Regions from separate parts of the Lysinibacillus sp. FSL K6-4013 genome, predicted to be linked through region 1. Evidence: predicted binding sites of a transcription regulator. Region 1 holds the regulator's gene; each other region holds the start of a gene.
The links. The regulator LexA, encoded in region 1, represses DNA repair genes until DNA is damaged. The targets are predictions, from matches to a motif close to CGAACATATGTTCG.
Positions count from the first base shown of each region.

Region 2: MHB39_RS15955 (carbohydrate kinase) is a predicted target of LexA. The motif match lies at 1,712-1,725, and genes of this name have one in related genera.
Region 3: uvrB (excinuclease ABC subunit UvrB) is a predicted target of LexA. The motif match lies at 1,618-1,631, and genes of this name have one in related genera.
Region 4: ruvA (Holliday junction branch migration protein RuvA) is a predicted target of LexA. The motif match lies at 1,747-1,760, and genes of this name have one in related genera.

Region 1 is NZ_CP152031.1:1,315,198-1,318,415, reverse strand. It holds gene def (peptide deformylase) at 1-105, shown strand, start outside; gene MHB39_RS06220 (recombinase family protein) at 134-799, opposite strand; gene MHB39_RS06215 (LysM peptidoglycan-binding domain-containing protein) at 796-1,110, opposite strand; gene lexA (transcriptional repressor LexA) at 1,277-1,894, shown strand; gene MHB39_RS06205 (gamma-glutamyl-gamma-aminobutyrate hydrolase family protein) at 2,000-2,722, opposite strand; gene MHB39_RS06200 (prepilin peptidase) at 2,756-3,218, opposite strand, start outside.
Region 2 is NZ_CP152031.1:3,222,820-3,226,037, forward strand. It holds gene MHB39_RS15950 (pseudouridine-5'-phosphate glycosidase) at 1-583, opposite strand, end outside; gene MHB39_RS15955 (carbohydrate kinase) at 588-1,679, opposite strand; gene MHB39_RS15960 (MFS transporter) at 1,793-3,043, opposite strand.
Region 3 is NZ_CP152031.1:779,698-782,915, reverse strand. It holds gene uvrB (excinuclease ABC subunit UvrB) at 1-1,544, opposite strand, end outside; gene MHB39_RS03680 (IDEAL domain-containing protein) at 1,975-2,223, opposite strand; gene MHB39_RS03675 (competence protein ComK) at 2,451-2,960, shown strand; one part of gene prfB (peptide chain release factor 2) at 3,004-3,218, opposite strand, start outside.
Region 4 is NZ_CP152031.1:3,246,991-3,250,208, reverse strand. It holds gene MHB39_RS16070 (LysM domain-containing protein) at 1-823, shown strand, start outside; gene MHB39_RS16065 (phosphotransferase) at 813-1,691, shown strand; gene ruvA (Holliday junction branch migration protein RuvA) at 1,803-2,423, shown strand; gene ruvB (Holliday junction branch migration DNA helicase RuvB) at 2,442-3,218, shown strand, end outside.

The DNA.
Region 1 (3,218 bases):
ATCGATCATTTAAATGGCATCATGTTTTATGACCGAATAAATAAAGAGCACCCTTTCCAACTGCCTAAAAATGTTATTATCGAGAGCTTTTCTTCCTCTCAGTAGTTTTTTACAAAAAAAATTAGCAGGAATATTATTTTCCTGCTAATCTTTCTTGGTGCTCTTGGAAACGACGATGGACAGTCGCCTTACTTACCTCAAAGCCTAACCCTCTAAGCGTTATAGAAATTTCTTCAAAGGTAAATCCACGTTTGCGTAGCTTTACAATTTCATCTACAGGTAGATCTTTACGCTCCTGCCCCTGCGGATTACCTCTGTTGGATAAATTATTTTCAGGACGATAGCCGTTTTCTACAGCACGTCGCATACCTCGTCGTATTTTAGCATTATGAATTCTACGCTGATATTCCTCTACAATCGCTAAAATTTCTAGCAGCATCGTGTCCATTTCATTTAATTGAACTGGGCCAGCATCACGCATAGAAAAAACATCCGTTGCTGATTTTTGTAATAAATGCAATACAGCCATTCTTGCATTGCCTCGTCCTAAACGAGTTTCATCTTGTACAAAAAGGGCATTAATGTTTTTATCTTTTATGAAATCAAGCATTTCTAGTAAGCCTGCACGTTCTACATCATAACCACTATGCTGATCTTTAAACACGCCCTTCACCGCATAGCCTTGCTCCTTAGCATAGCGCAGCAACTCTTCCTGTTGACGCTCTAATGAGGAGCTTTGTGTTTCTTTTTCAGTACTTACGCGACAATAGACAACAGCCGACAGTTGATTATTTATCATTGTTCATTTCTCGCAATTTCGATAGTATTGATGGGACTGGCTTGATCACTCACTACAGGAATAACTAGAGATTTTCCCGCTACAATTTTAATATCTGCTAGTTCATTTTCCGTTTTTACAAGCTTTATCCAATCATCAGTACTCATTTTACCACGATATTGCTCCGCTAACGACCACAAGCTATCCCCATGTTCGATTTGGATTTCTGCGTAACTAACTTTTCCTGGATCAGTAATGTAAAGGTATGCTGCAAATAGTAGGCAAGCTCCTAATAAAATTGAGATATGTGTGTTTTTCTTAAACCATGTCATAATCATTACCCCTTTTTAAGAATGTTTGTTCGGAATGTATGTTCTCATAATAAAGCGAACAAACGTTTTTGTCAAACACTTTTCGAACCTATGTTTGCATACATGTTCGCATTCTGTTATACTATCAAATAAGAAGATTGATTTTAGAAAAAAGAGGTGAGCACTCATGAAAAAAGTTTCGAAAAGACAAGAGGATATTTTAGCTTTCATTAAGGAAGAGGTACGAGCTAAGGGATATCCGCCATCAGTACGTGAAATTGGTGAAGCAGTTGGACTTGCTTCCAGTTCAACTGTTCATGGACATTTAGCTCGATTAGAACAAAAAGGCTTTATTCGTCGAGATCCAACAAAGCCACGCGCAATTGAAATTTTAGAGCCTGAAGAATCCATCCAAAAGCAACAGGTGATCCATGTCCCACTTGTCGGGAAGGTTACAGCTGGTTCTCCAATTACAGCAATTGAAAACATTGAAGAATACTTCCCATTACCCGATACGTACGGCACAAGTGAAGATCAATTGTTCATGCTAGAAATTATGGGAGAATCAATGATTGAAGCCGGAATTTTAGATGGAGATTTAGTCATTGTAAAACAAAAGGCAACAGCTAATAACGGGGATATTGTTGTAGCTATGACAGCTGAGGATGAAGCAACTGTAAAACGCTTCTTTAAAGAGAAAAATCATTTCCGTTTACAGCCTGAAAATTCTTCTATGGAACCTATTATTGTCGATCAAGTTTCTATTTTAGGACAAGTTGTAGGTCTTTACAGACGAGTACATTAACTATTAAAACAGGTTTTGAGGATTATGTTCCTTCTAAGAGCATGTATCCTCTTTTTTACGCAAAAAAAGAATCCACAGACGATTGGATTCTTTGTACAATGCCCTCTAAGCTTCCTTCTTAAATTTTAAGCTAGCTTCAACAAAGGCTGAAAATAGCTTTTGAGCACTCTCATCTCCTGCTATGGCTAGTTCCTCAGGATGCCACTGAACAGCCAAGCAAAATGGCATTTCCTCATGAACTACAGCTTCGATAATACCGTCATTTGATTTTGCCGCTACTTTTAATTTTTCAGCTAATACATTCACCGCTTGATGATGGAATGAATTCACTGCTATCTTCTCTTGTTCAACGATAGTCGCTAATAAATTATCAGCAATAATCTGTACAGTGTGGGTAGCTACAGCTCTACCTGATTGCTGCATATGTTGGAGTAATTTAGTGCTAAAATGATCACTATCAATATCCTGATATAAGGTACCACCTAATGCAACATTTAGTATTTGAATCCCTCGACAAATCCCGAAAATAGGCATCTTTCGTTGGAATGCGGCTTCAATTATTGCTAACTCCACTGTATCACGCGCGGGATGAATTTTTCCAAGTTTTAATGAAGGCTCAGCCCCGAACAGAAATGGGTGCACGTCATGACCCCCGGATAATAATAAACCATCTGTAAGGGCTAAAATCTGGGCTGCCTCTTCTTCTACTCCAATTGGAATAATCAGTGGAATTCCACCAGCATCAATAATACTTTTGCTGTAAGCAGCATTTAATCGAGAGGATAAATCATCCTCCACAAAGGCTGTAATACCAATAATCGGTTTCACTTGCTTCCCTCCACATTCTTGAAGATTGAACAATTACCAAAAGCCTAAATACCAATTGATTAATAGATCGCCATAGAAATAAACAATGACTGCGGCCAATGCAATAGATGGCCCAAATGGAATGGGTGTTTTTCTCCCTTGTTTGTTCTTCGATAAAACGGTAATCCCGACAATCATACCAATCACTGCAGCTAAAAAAAGCGTTAATAGTGTATCAATCGTACCCAGAACGAGACCAATTAAAAAGAATAATTTAATATCGCCTCCACCCATGCCACCGTTAGATAGCACAGCAATGATATATAATATGCCAAAACCGACGACAGCACCCACAAGAGAGTCCCACCACGGTGTTAATGGTGACAGAACTCGTCCAATAGCTAGCAAAGGTAAAAAGAATATTAATACCTTATCAGGAATTAGCATATAGGCCAAATCTGACACAACGATAATAACTAATAAGGAAATAAAAAAGAACGCTACTATCAATTCTATG
Region 2 (3,218 bases), 1.9 Mb from region 1:
CACTTTGACGTGTGTAGAACGCTGGTAATTCATCCGTACCATAACCAACCACTGGCACACCTTTTGTTTCAAGATATTCTAATGTAAGACCGATGTCTAAAATAGATTTTGCACCTGCACAGATAACGGCAACATTTGTTTGAGCTAATTCTTCTAGGTCAGCAGAGACATCCATTGTTGTTTCTGCCCCGCGGTGTACACCACCAATACCACCTGTAACAAAGATTTCAATACCTGCAAGCTCTGCACAGATCATTGTCGCTGCAACTGTTGTAGCACCTAATTTTTTCGTTGCTAGTAAGTAGCCTAAGTCACGACGTGAAGCTTTTGCAACACCTTGAGCATTACCGAACATTTCTAGTTCTTCATCTGATAGACCAATTTTAATTTTTCCATCAATTAATGCAATTGTTGCTGGGACTGCACCATTATCGCGAATAATTTGCTCAACTTCACGCGCAGTTTGCACGTTTTGTGGGTATGGCATACCGTGTGAAATAATTGTTGATTCTAACGCAACGATTGGTAGACCTTTTGCTTGTCCTGCTTTTACTTCTTCTGATAATACGATGAATTCTTTCATGTTGTTATTCCTCCATTTCATTTTTCAACAAATCTACTGATAATTCAGGTCTTACTGTATAAGGAGATGCCAATGTATTTTTTGCATTGGTTAATCCAGCATCAATACATGTCTCAAAAGATTGTCCAGTCAGCCAGCTGTGAATGACAGCGCTAACAAAGGCATCTCCTGCTCCTGTCACATCTTCAATTTTGTCAATCACTTTAGCGGCAACATGACAAGGGGCAATCGTTGTAGATGCTGCATAAACGCCCTTGCTACCAGCCGTGATAATGACATGCTCCGCACCTAATTGTAGGAGCTGTTGTAAAGCTTTTTCATAATGGGTAGCGTTTTCAATTTTATGTCCAACAATCGTTTCCGCTTCATCTGTGTTACAAATAAACCAAGTTACGCCTTGTAATGTTTCAGGTAGTCGATTCATTTTTGGCGAAGATACTGGCACAATGACAAGTGGAATATCACGAGCAAGGGCTACTTGCTGGATATACGCCACTGTTTCTTTTGGACAGTTTAAATCCAAAATAAAACAGCCCGCGTTTACAAGCATTGTTTCATGTTTTTTCAACAAGCTCGGTAACAGAAGGTCGTAAACTTCCATATTTGCTACAGCTAGTGCTAGCTCACCCTGTTCATCCATGATGGCAGTATAAGAACCTGTGGAAGCCTCTGCAAGCTGCTCTACATAACGTAGATTCATAAAGGATTCCGAAGCCTCTTGGATCACTTGCCAATCAGCATCCTTACCTGCCGTTGTCAGTAACGTCACTTGGTGGTTTAATCTGCCTAAGTTTTCAGCAATATTTCGACCAACGCCACCTACACTAAAGGAAGAACTGGCAGGGTTAGATGTTCCAAATTGAACATTGCCCTTGACATGGAATTTGCGGTCTAAATTAGCTCCACCGATGCAAATAATTTCATTTTCTTCGGGTAATATATAAGCACGACCTACAATTTTTCCTTGCTTCGTTAAACTAGACACTAAATTAGCAAGCACAGGACGCGACAGATTCATTGCATCTGCCATTTCTTGCTGAGACATAAACGGATTCTGGCGAATTAAAGCAAGCACCGCCTGTTCTCTTTCATTCATAGCATCACCTTTTATTATATTTGTTTATATTATAAACTTTTGTTTGTGTTATGTCAAAAGATTCTTTATTAAAAAAGTTGAACCTCATCTTACTGAGGTTCAACTTTTTTTGTTTATGCTTGCTGAGGTGTTTGTTTTTTAACAATGATGACGAATAAACTGGCCATTGCACAAAACATTCCTGCAAGAAAAAAAGCCCATGTATAAGAGTTAAAAAATTTATAAATTAACCCTCCACCATACGCTGCAACCGCCGCTCCTGCTTGATGTGAAGCAAATATCCACCCATAGATAATACTGCTTTTTTGCATACCAAAAATTTGTCGTGTAATACTGATGGTTGGTGGCACTGTAGCAATCCAATCTAGTCCGTAAAAGATCGTGAAAATCGTTAATAAAACAAATGATCCTTGTGCAAGTGCATAAGGGAGCAATAATAGAGATGCGCCTCTTAACAGGTAATACCAAAACAATAACCACCGATTATCGAAGCGATCAGACAACCAGCCTGACGCAGTTGTACCTAATAAATTAAAAATGCCCATAAAAGAAAGGAATGATGCGGCAGTGACTAAAGGAACGCCAAAGCTAATACAATAAGAAACAAAATGAGTACCAATTAATCCGCTTGTCGATAGCCCACAAATAAAAAAGCTACCTGCTAAGAGCCAAAATGCTTTAACCTTAATCGCCTCAAATAAACCTTTAAAAGCCATAGCTATTGGATTCTTCTTTTGCTGTATTTGTTGTTCCTCTATAGCCTCCTCTTGTCCATAAGGAGTTAACCCCATATCCTGAGGTCTATTTTTTATAAAAAGCGCAATCATGAAAAACATTATGATACTAAGGAGTAGCATTAATGTGATAGCCCATCGCCAAGAATAGTGTTCAATAATGACAGCTAGAACTGGTAATAAAATTAACTGGCCCGTGGCTGTACTTGCCGTTAAAATACCAACCGCTAATCCTCTGCGTTTTACAAACCAATGATTCGCAACATATGGGCTAAGGACAGTTAAAAAAAGACTTGCTCCAAGACCAATAATGCCCCCCCAAATAACGATTAGCTGCCAGGATTCACTCATCAAAAATGTTAAAGTCATTCCTAATACTAAAGTTGCCATAGCACCTAGCATCATTTTCTTTAGGCCAATGACTTCAAGCAACGCAGCCATAAATGGTCCAGATATGCCATATAAAAACAAACTTACAGCAAAAGCTAAAGCAATGGTTGAACGATCCCAGTGAAATTCTTTTTCAAGAGGGTCGATAAACACGCCAGATGATGACATTGTAATTCCTGCGACAATTATCGAGAAAAATGTGACGATTAAAATAAACCAACTATAATGAACACGCTTCACCTCAACACCTTCTTTTCTTTGATAGACTACAAAACATGTATATACATGTTTAAGTCTACTTATTTCATTTATATGTATATACATGTATAATCATAGTAATCGTTCATAAAGCTGTCAAGAAGTAATTTCTAGTTATTGGGTGTATACTTATAATTAGTAGAATCCCCTTAAAGGA
Region 3 (3,218 bases), 540 kb from region 1:
AGGGACACCTCAGGGATATCAAGACCTTCACGCAATAGATTAATACCTATTAGTACATCATACGTTCCTTTGCGAAGCTCACGGATAATTTCAATACGTTCTAGTGTCTTAATTTCTGAATGTAAATATTCAACTTTTAAGCCCATTTCCTTCAGGTAAGCCGTTAAATCCTCAGACATTTTCTTCGTTAGCGTTGTCACTAAAACTCGCTCATCACGCGCAATTCGATCTTGTATTTCATCAATTAAATTATCGATTTGCCCTTCGATAGGACGTACATCAATTAATGGATCTAATAATCCAGTTGGTCGGATAATTTGCTCTACCATTTCTGGTGTATGCTCCAGCTCATATGGACCTGGTGTGGCTGATACATAAATGGCTTGATGTACACGGTTTTCATACTCTTCAAAACGTAATGGACGATTATCTAAAGCAGATGGCAAGCGGAAGCCGTGTTCCACGAGCACACCTTTACGCGCTTGGTCACCATTGTACATTCCTCGAACCTGTGGGAGTGTTACGTGACTTTCATCGACCACAAGCAAAAAGTCATCAGGGAAGTAATCTAGCAAAGTATATGGAGTGGCCCCTGCCTCACGCAATGTTAAATGACGTGAATAGTTTTCAATCCCAGAGCAAAAGCCCATTTCACGCATCATCTCTAAATCATAACGTGTACGTTGTTCTAAACGCTGTGCCTCTAGTAATTTATCTTCTGATCGTAATAATGCAAGTCGTTCCTCTAATTCTTTTTCAATGTTTTCAATTGCTTTTCGCATTTTTTCTTCTCGTGTAACGAAGTGGGATGCTGGGAAAATAGCAACATGCTCTCGATCCGATAAAATCTCTCCAGTTAGTGCATCTACTTCACGAATGCGATCAATTTCATCACCGAAAAATTCCACCCGAATACAATGCTCATCACGAGAGGCTGGGAAAATTTCCACTACATCTCCACGTACCCGAAATGTTCCGCGAGTAAAACTAACATCATTACGCTCATACTGAACGTCTACAAGCTTGCGCAGTAGCTGATTACGTTCAATTTCCATACCTGTACGAATGGAAACAACCATTTCTCGATATTCTTCGGGAGAACCTAAACCATAAATGCAGGACACAGATGCAATAATAATGACATCCTCACGCTCAAACAATGCAGAGGTAGCAGAGTGACGCAGCTTATCAATTTCATCGTTAATGCTAGAGTCTTTTTCTATATAGGTATCTGTCTGCGGTACATAAGCTTCTGGTTGGTAGTAATCATAGTAGCTGACAAAATATTCAACGGCGTTATTTGGGAAGAACTCTTTAAATTCACTATATAGCTGGCCAGCTAACGTTTTATTGTGTGCCATGATTAGTGTTGGTTTTTTGACTTGCTGGATGACATTCGAAATGGTAAACGTCTTACCTGTTCCAGTAGCACCAAGCAATGTTTGATGACGTTTGCCTGCTTTCACACCCTCCACTAATTCCGCAATGGCCTGTGGCTGATCCCCGTTAGGCTGATATGGCGCTTGTAAATCAAATGTTTGCACTCATGTCCCCATCCTTTCCTTCCAATTTGTACATATATTTTAGCATAGCGATATTAAAATTTCGAACATTTAACGAACGAATGTTTGTAAAAAATTTTTTCATCTCTAAAATTTTTAATACATAACATGGCGTTCAATTTAACTTTTTACTCTTATAATAGCCGTTTTATCAAGTTTTCAAGCTTTATTTATGGATGAGATTTCCTGTTTTGCTTTATGTGCAGCTCACACTCTCTCAGGAGCCGGGCTATGTACTTTTAGAGCGACTCTCACTTTTTTATAAACAGCGTCTCAAACTTTTTAAATGACTTTCCCCATTCTATAAGCAAGATCACTTCTTCTAACCAAAACATACAATCTTCACATCCTCTGCAAATATTTTCAAAAGCAAAAAAATCCCACTCTCCAATAGATATGGAGAGCGGGTTCGTCAACATGATTCATCTTCTGTTTGGTGTAAGGAAGTTAGTTCGGATGCGTATTGATAAAATGCGTTTTCATCTTTTTCATCGAGTGCTCTATCTATCAGAACCATGAGCTGCTCTTGCCGATGCATACGCTGGATACGATTTAAAAATAAATCTAAATAAATCTCGTTTAATAATTTCTCTGCCTCATCAACTTTTTTCGACTGACCAACGGCTTTCAGAAAATCTGTATACGAATAATATTTATCCAACGATCTCACCTCGATCCTTTTCTAAATTATATGAAAATTGAAATTAAAAAGCAATGCTTACGATTCGAAAATATCTTGGATTAGCTATTAATCAATTGATATTTAGAGCAAATTCTCTAGGCATTTCGTGCTTTTCTCAACGATTTTCAACTATTTCATTTAATTTAAGAAAGTCATATTCTGTTTTACACTACCGTTATAACTAGAAAAAAGGAGGCACTCCCTATATGACAACTAACTTTGTAAACGGCTACTTAATTTCATTCAATACTTATTTGCTGCAACCTATTCAGCATGACTCCAAAGTCTTCACGCACGTGATTGATAAGCATAATGAGCTGATTGTTACACGCAAACCGATGCATGTCCTTCGAAAATCCTGTCTCTCATTAGGATCAACTTATGAAGCCGCAAAACAATCGGCTAAACGTTTTTTCGGCAATCAACACAAGCTACCAATCGTCGTGGCCTTTGATTATGGTTATCCCTGTATTTTTTTGCCAACTTATTCACCCAGCTCCATTCACAATATATGGATAGGGCTTCATGCAATTATTAATATTACTCCTAGTGAATTGGGGTGTATTGTAACGTTAAAAAATGATAAACAAATCGAACTACCTATTCGTTATGCTTCCATTAGTAAACAATTTCTTAACGCATCTATGCTGTATAAATATTACATGAATGAACGAAAACAGCTGAGCCAAGATGCACCCTATCATCCACCCTTTTAACAAAAATTCCCCAAGAGCATCTCACTCTTGGGGAATCTGGGTATTAATTTATTTTTGAACGTAAATAGGCATTAATAAATGGATCTAAATCGCCATCCATCACAGCACCCACATTACCTGTTTCTTCATTTGTACGATGATCCTTCACCATCGAGTATGGGTGGAAGACATACGAACGAATTTGGGAGCCCCAGCCTATTTCTTTTTGCTCACCGCGTATTTCATCTAATTGTGCCTGCTGTTTATCAAGTTCTAGTT
Region 4 (3,218 bases), 1.9 Mb from region 1:
AAAGGAAAGTCCTAAAAAAGAGGTACAGCGACCAATGCCACCACCACCGCCAATTGTACCGCCACCACCAGCTCCTATGCCAATGCCAGAACCACAAATGATACCGATACCAATACCGATGCCAATGCCAATGCAGATGCCACAACAGCCGATGTGGGTACCGCAGCCTGTGGAAATGAATTGGCACCAGCAATTGGTGATGCCACAAATGGAGCAAAATGTTACAACACCACCTGTACAAATACAGCCACCACCACCGCCAGCACCTACACCGCCACCACCGCCTGTAGCTAAACCAAAGCCAATGCCAATGCCACAACCAGCACCACATCCACCAATGCATATCATGCCACAAATGCCTGCCGTACCACATTGTTCAAGTTGCCATCAGCCAATCTATCATCAGATGTGGTGGCCGATGCCAATGCAGCCGCAGGTTGAGCATTATACGATGCCACAGCAGCCAATGTCCTATGACATGCCAGATCATAAAGTAGGTGGAATGGAAGACTTTTTAGAGTCCACATCACCATTCTTCCATACGCAAGATCACCAAAAGCCACAAATGGATATGATGCCCGATATGAATATGGGGCAATCCTGTGGTTGTGGCACACAACCAATGATGATGCCTGATATGAACATGGGTCAATCTTGTGGCTGTGGCACACAACCAATGATGATGCCAAATTGGCAAATGGACCCTTGTCATTGCCCGCCACCACCATGTCCGACACATTGTCCACCACCATGCCCATCAGCAGCAGGTCCTTGGATGTCACCGCATTATTTCCCAGGCGGGATGACGCCTTATCGATGGTGAAAAAGCGTATATTGTAGAAGAAGTAAAGCCAAATATTTGGAAATATAAGTATCAATCGAAAAATTATTTTGTCAAACGTGCAAAGCAAGTGGAAATTGCAGAGAAGGTAAAAACCATTCATCGCCAATTAGGACGTATGGAGCCTTCGTTAATCTTACCTTTAGTTCAGAGCGATGATGAGCAGTTAATTGTGCAAATGTGGCAAGAAGGAAGCCACGGTGCTAACTTCGCACATAAAAAAGATCGTAAGGAATCTCTAAGACTATTAATTGCTTTACACGACACACATAAAAAAATTGCTTGGCAGCGAATGCCAGGCTTGCATACCTACTCACAGCTTTTAAAATGGCAAATGCGTCATATGCGTTTTAAAAGTAGAAGAAATGAATTTCGAACATTTTTAACAAAAGAAGAAATTGATCAAATACTGCATTATAGTGATAAATCATTACAATTGATTGCATTGGAAGATGCACCTGAAAAAGAGATTACGCTATTGCATGGGGATGTAGTCCATCATAATTTTTTATGGTGCTCTGATGGACAATTACGTTTAATTGATTTTGATTTAGCACACCTTGGTGAAGCGGATGACGAGTATATTTTATGGTTACATCGTGTGTTGCCTGCTGTAGATTATGATCTTGGAAAGATTTTTGCAGAGTTACCTGAGCTGAAAAGACTAGATAAAAGAAAGCTTCATCGCTTGAAATATCCGAATGAGTTATTACGAGAATGGCTGTTTGCTATAGATTTACCACTCGAGCAGCAGCTAGTATTTTTAGATTATTTAGTGCCATTTACAAAACGAGCCCTCACCTATTGGCCAAAACTGTGGTACGATATTGATAGATTTGTCAAGAAATGACCGTCAATTGGCGGTCATTTTTGTCTGCGAACGGCGTTTCGGCGCTACTTTTTGTCGAGCATTCGTTCGCTATATGCTATAATCGAAGACGATGATTGTGAGGGATTATAGATGTATGATTATTTAAAAGGACAAATTACTCGTATTACGCCTGAATTTATTGTGCTAGAACAACAGGGGATTGGTTGGCAACTTAATACGCCCAATCCGTTTGCTTTTCGGACATCTGCCCTTGAACAACAGATATATGTTCATTTGCATGTGCGAGAGGATGCACAAGTTTTATATGGTTTCCCTAATTTAGATCAGCGTGAGTTATTCCGTAAGCTTATTTTAGTGTCGGGTATAGGACCAAAGGGCGCATTAGCTATTTTAGCGACAGGGAATCCACAGCAGGTTATTAGCGCAATTGAACGGGAGGACGAAGCATTTTTAGTGAAGTTCCCCGGAGTTGGTAAAAAAACAGCACGTCAAATGATCCTCGATTTGAAAGGCAAGCTTGGTTCATTATTAGATACATTGGAGTTACCTAGTGCAGAAGATGAGTTACCTTTGTTTGGTGTGAATGCTTATAAACATGAATTAGAAGAAGCCTTACTTGCCTTAATGGCACTTGGCTATTCTGAAAAAGAGCTCGAAAAAATTAAACCACAGCTAGAAGATAACGACAAACTAGAAACGACAGATGCCTTTATGAAACAAGCATTGCAACTACTGCTAAAACTAAAATAAGGAAAGGAGGGAAGGTACATGTCTGAACGTATGATGGCAAGTGAGGCAGGTAGCTATGATGAGCAGTTTGAGTTATCTTTACGTCCTCAAAAATTAGCACAGTATATTGGGCAACATAAAGTAAAGGAAAACTTACAAATATTCATTGAAGCAGCAAAGCTTCGCCAAGAAAGTTTAGATCATGTGTTGTTATACGGACCTCCAGGACTTGGTAAAACGACCTTAGCTGCTGTTATTGCGAATGAGATGAATGTCAACGTACGGATGACAAGTGGCCCTGCGATTGAGCGTCCAGGAGATTTGGCAGCTATTTTAAGTTCACTAGAGCCAGGGGATGTTTTATTTATTGATGAAATTCATCGACTTCCCCGTGCTATTGAAGAAGTATTATATCCAGCAATGGAAGACTTCTGTTTAGATATTGTGGTAGGGAAGGGTCCTGAAGCACGTTCTGTACGACTTGATTTACCTCCCTTTACCCTTGTAGGTGCAACGACAAGAGCGGGTGCCTTATCAGCTCCTCTAAGAGATCGCTTTGGTGTGTTGCTGCGCCTAGAATATTACGATGACCAATCACTTGCTGAAATTGTTGTCAGAAGTGCTCATTTATTTGAGGTGCAAATTGAGCAAGTAGCAGCAATGGAAATGGCGAGACGCTCACGTGGAACCCCCCGTATTGCCAATCGTTTATTGAAACGAGTGCGAGATTATGCACAGGTGCTTGGAGATGGTATGATAACGGAGGGCCTTGCACAGCAAGCATTAGAGCTGCTACAAGTAGATCCTAGAGGGCTT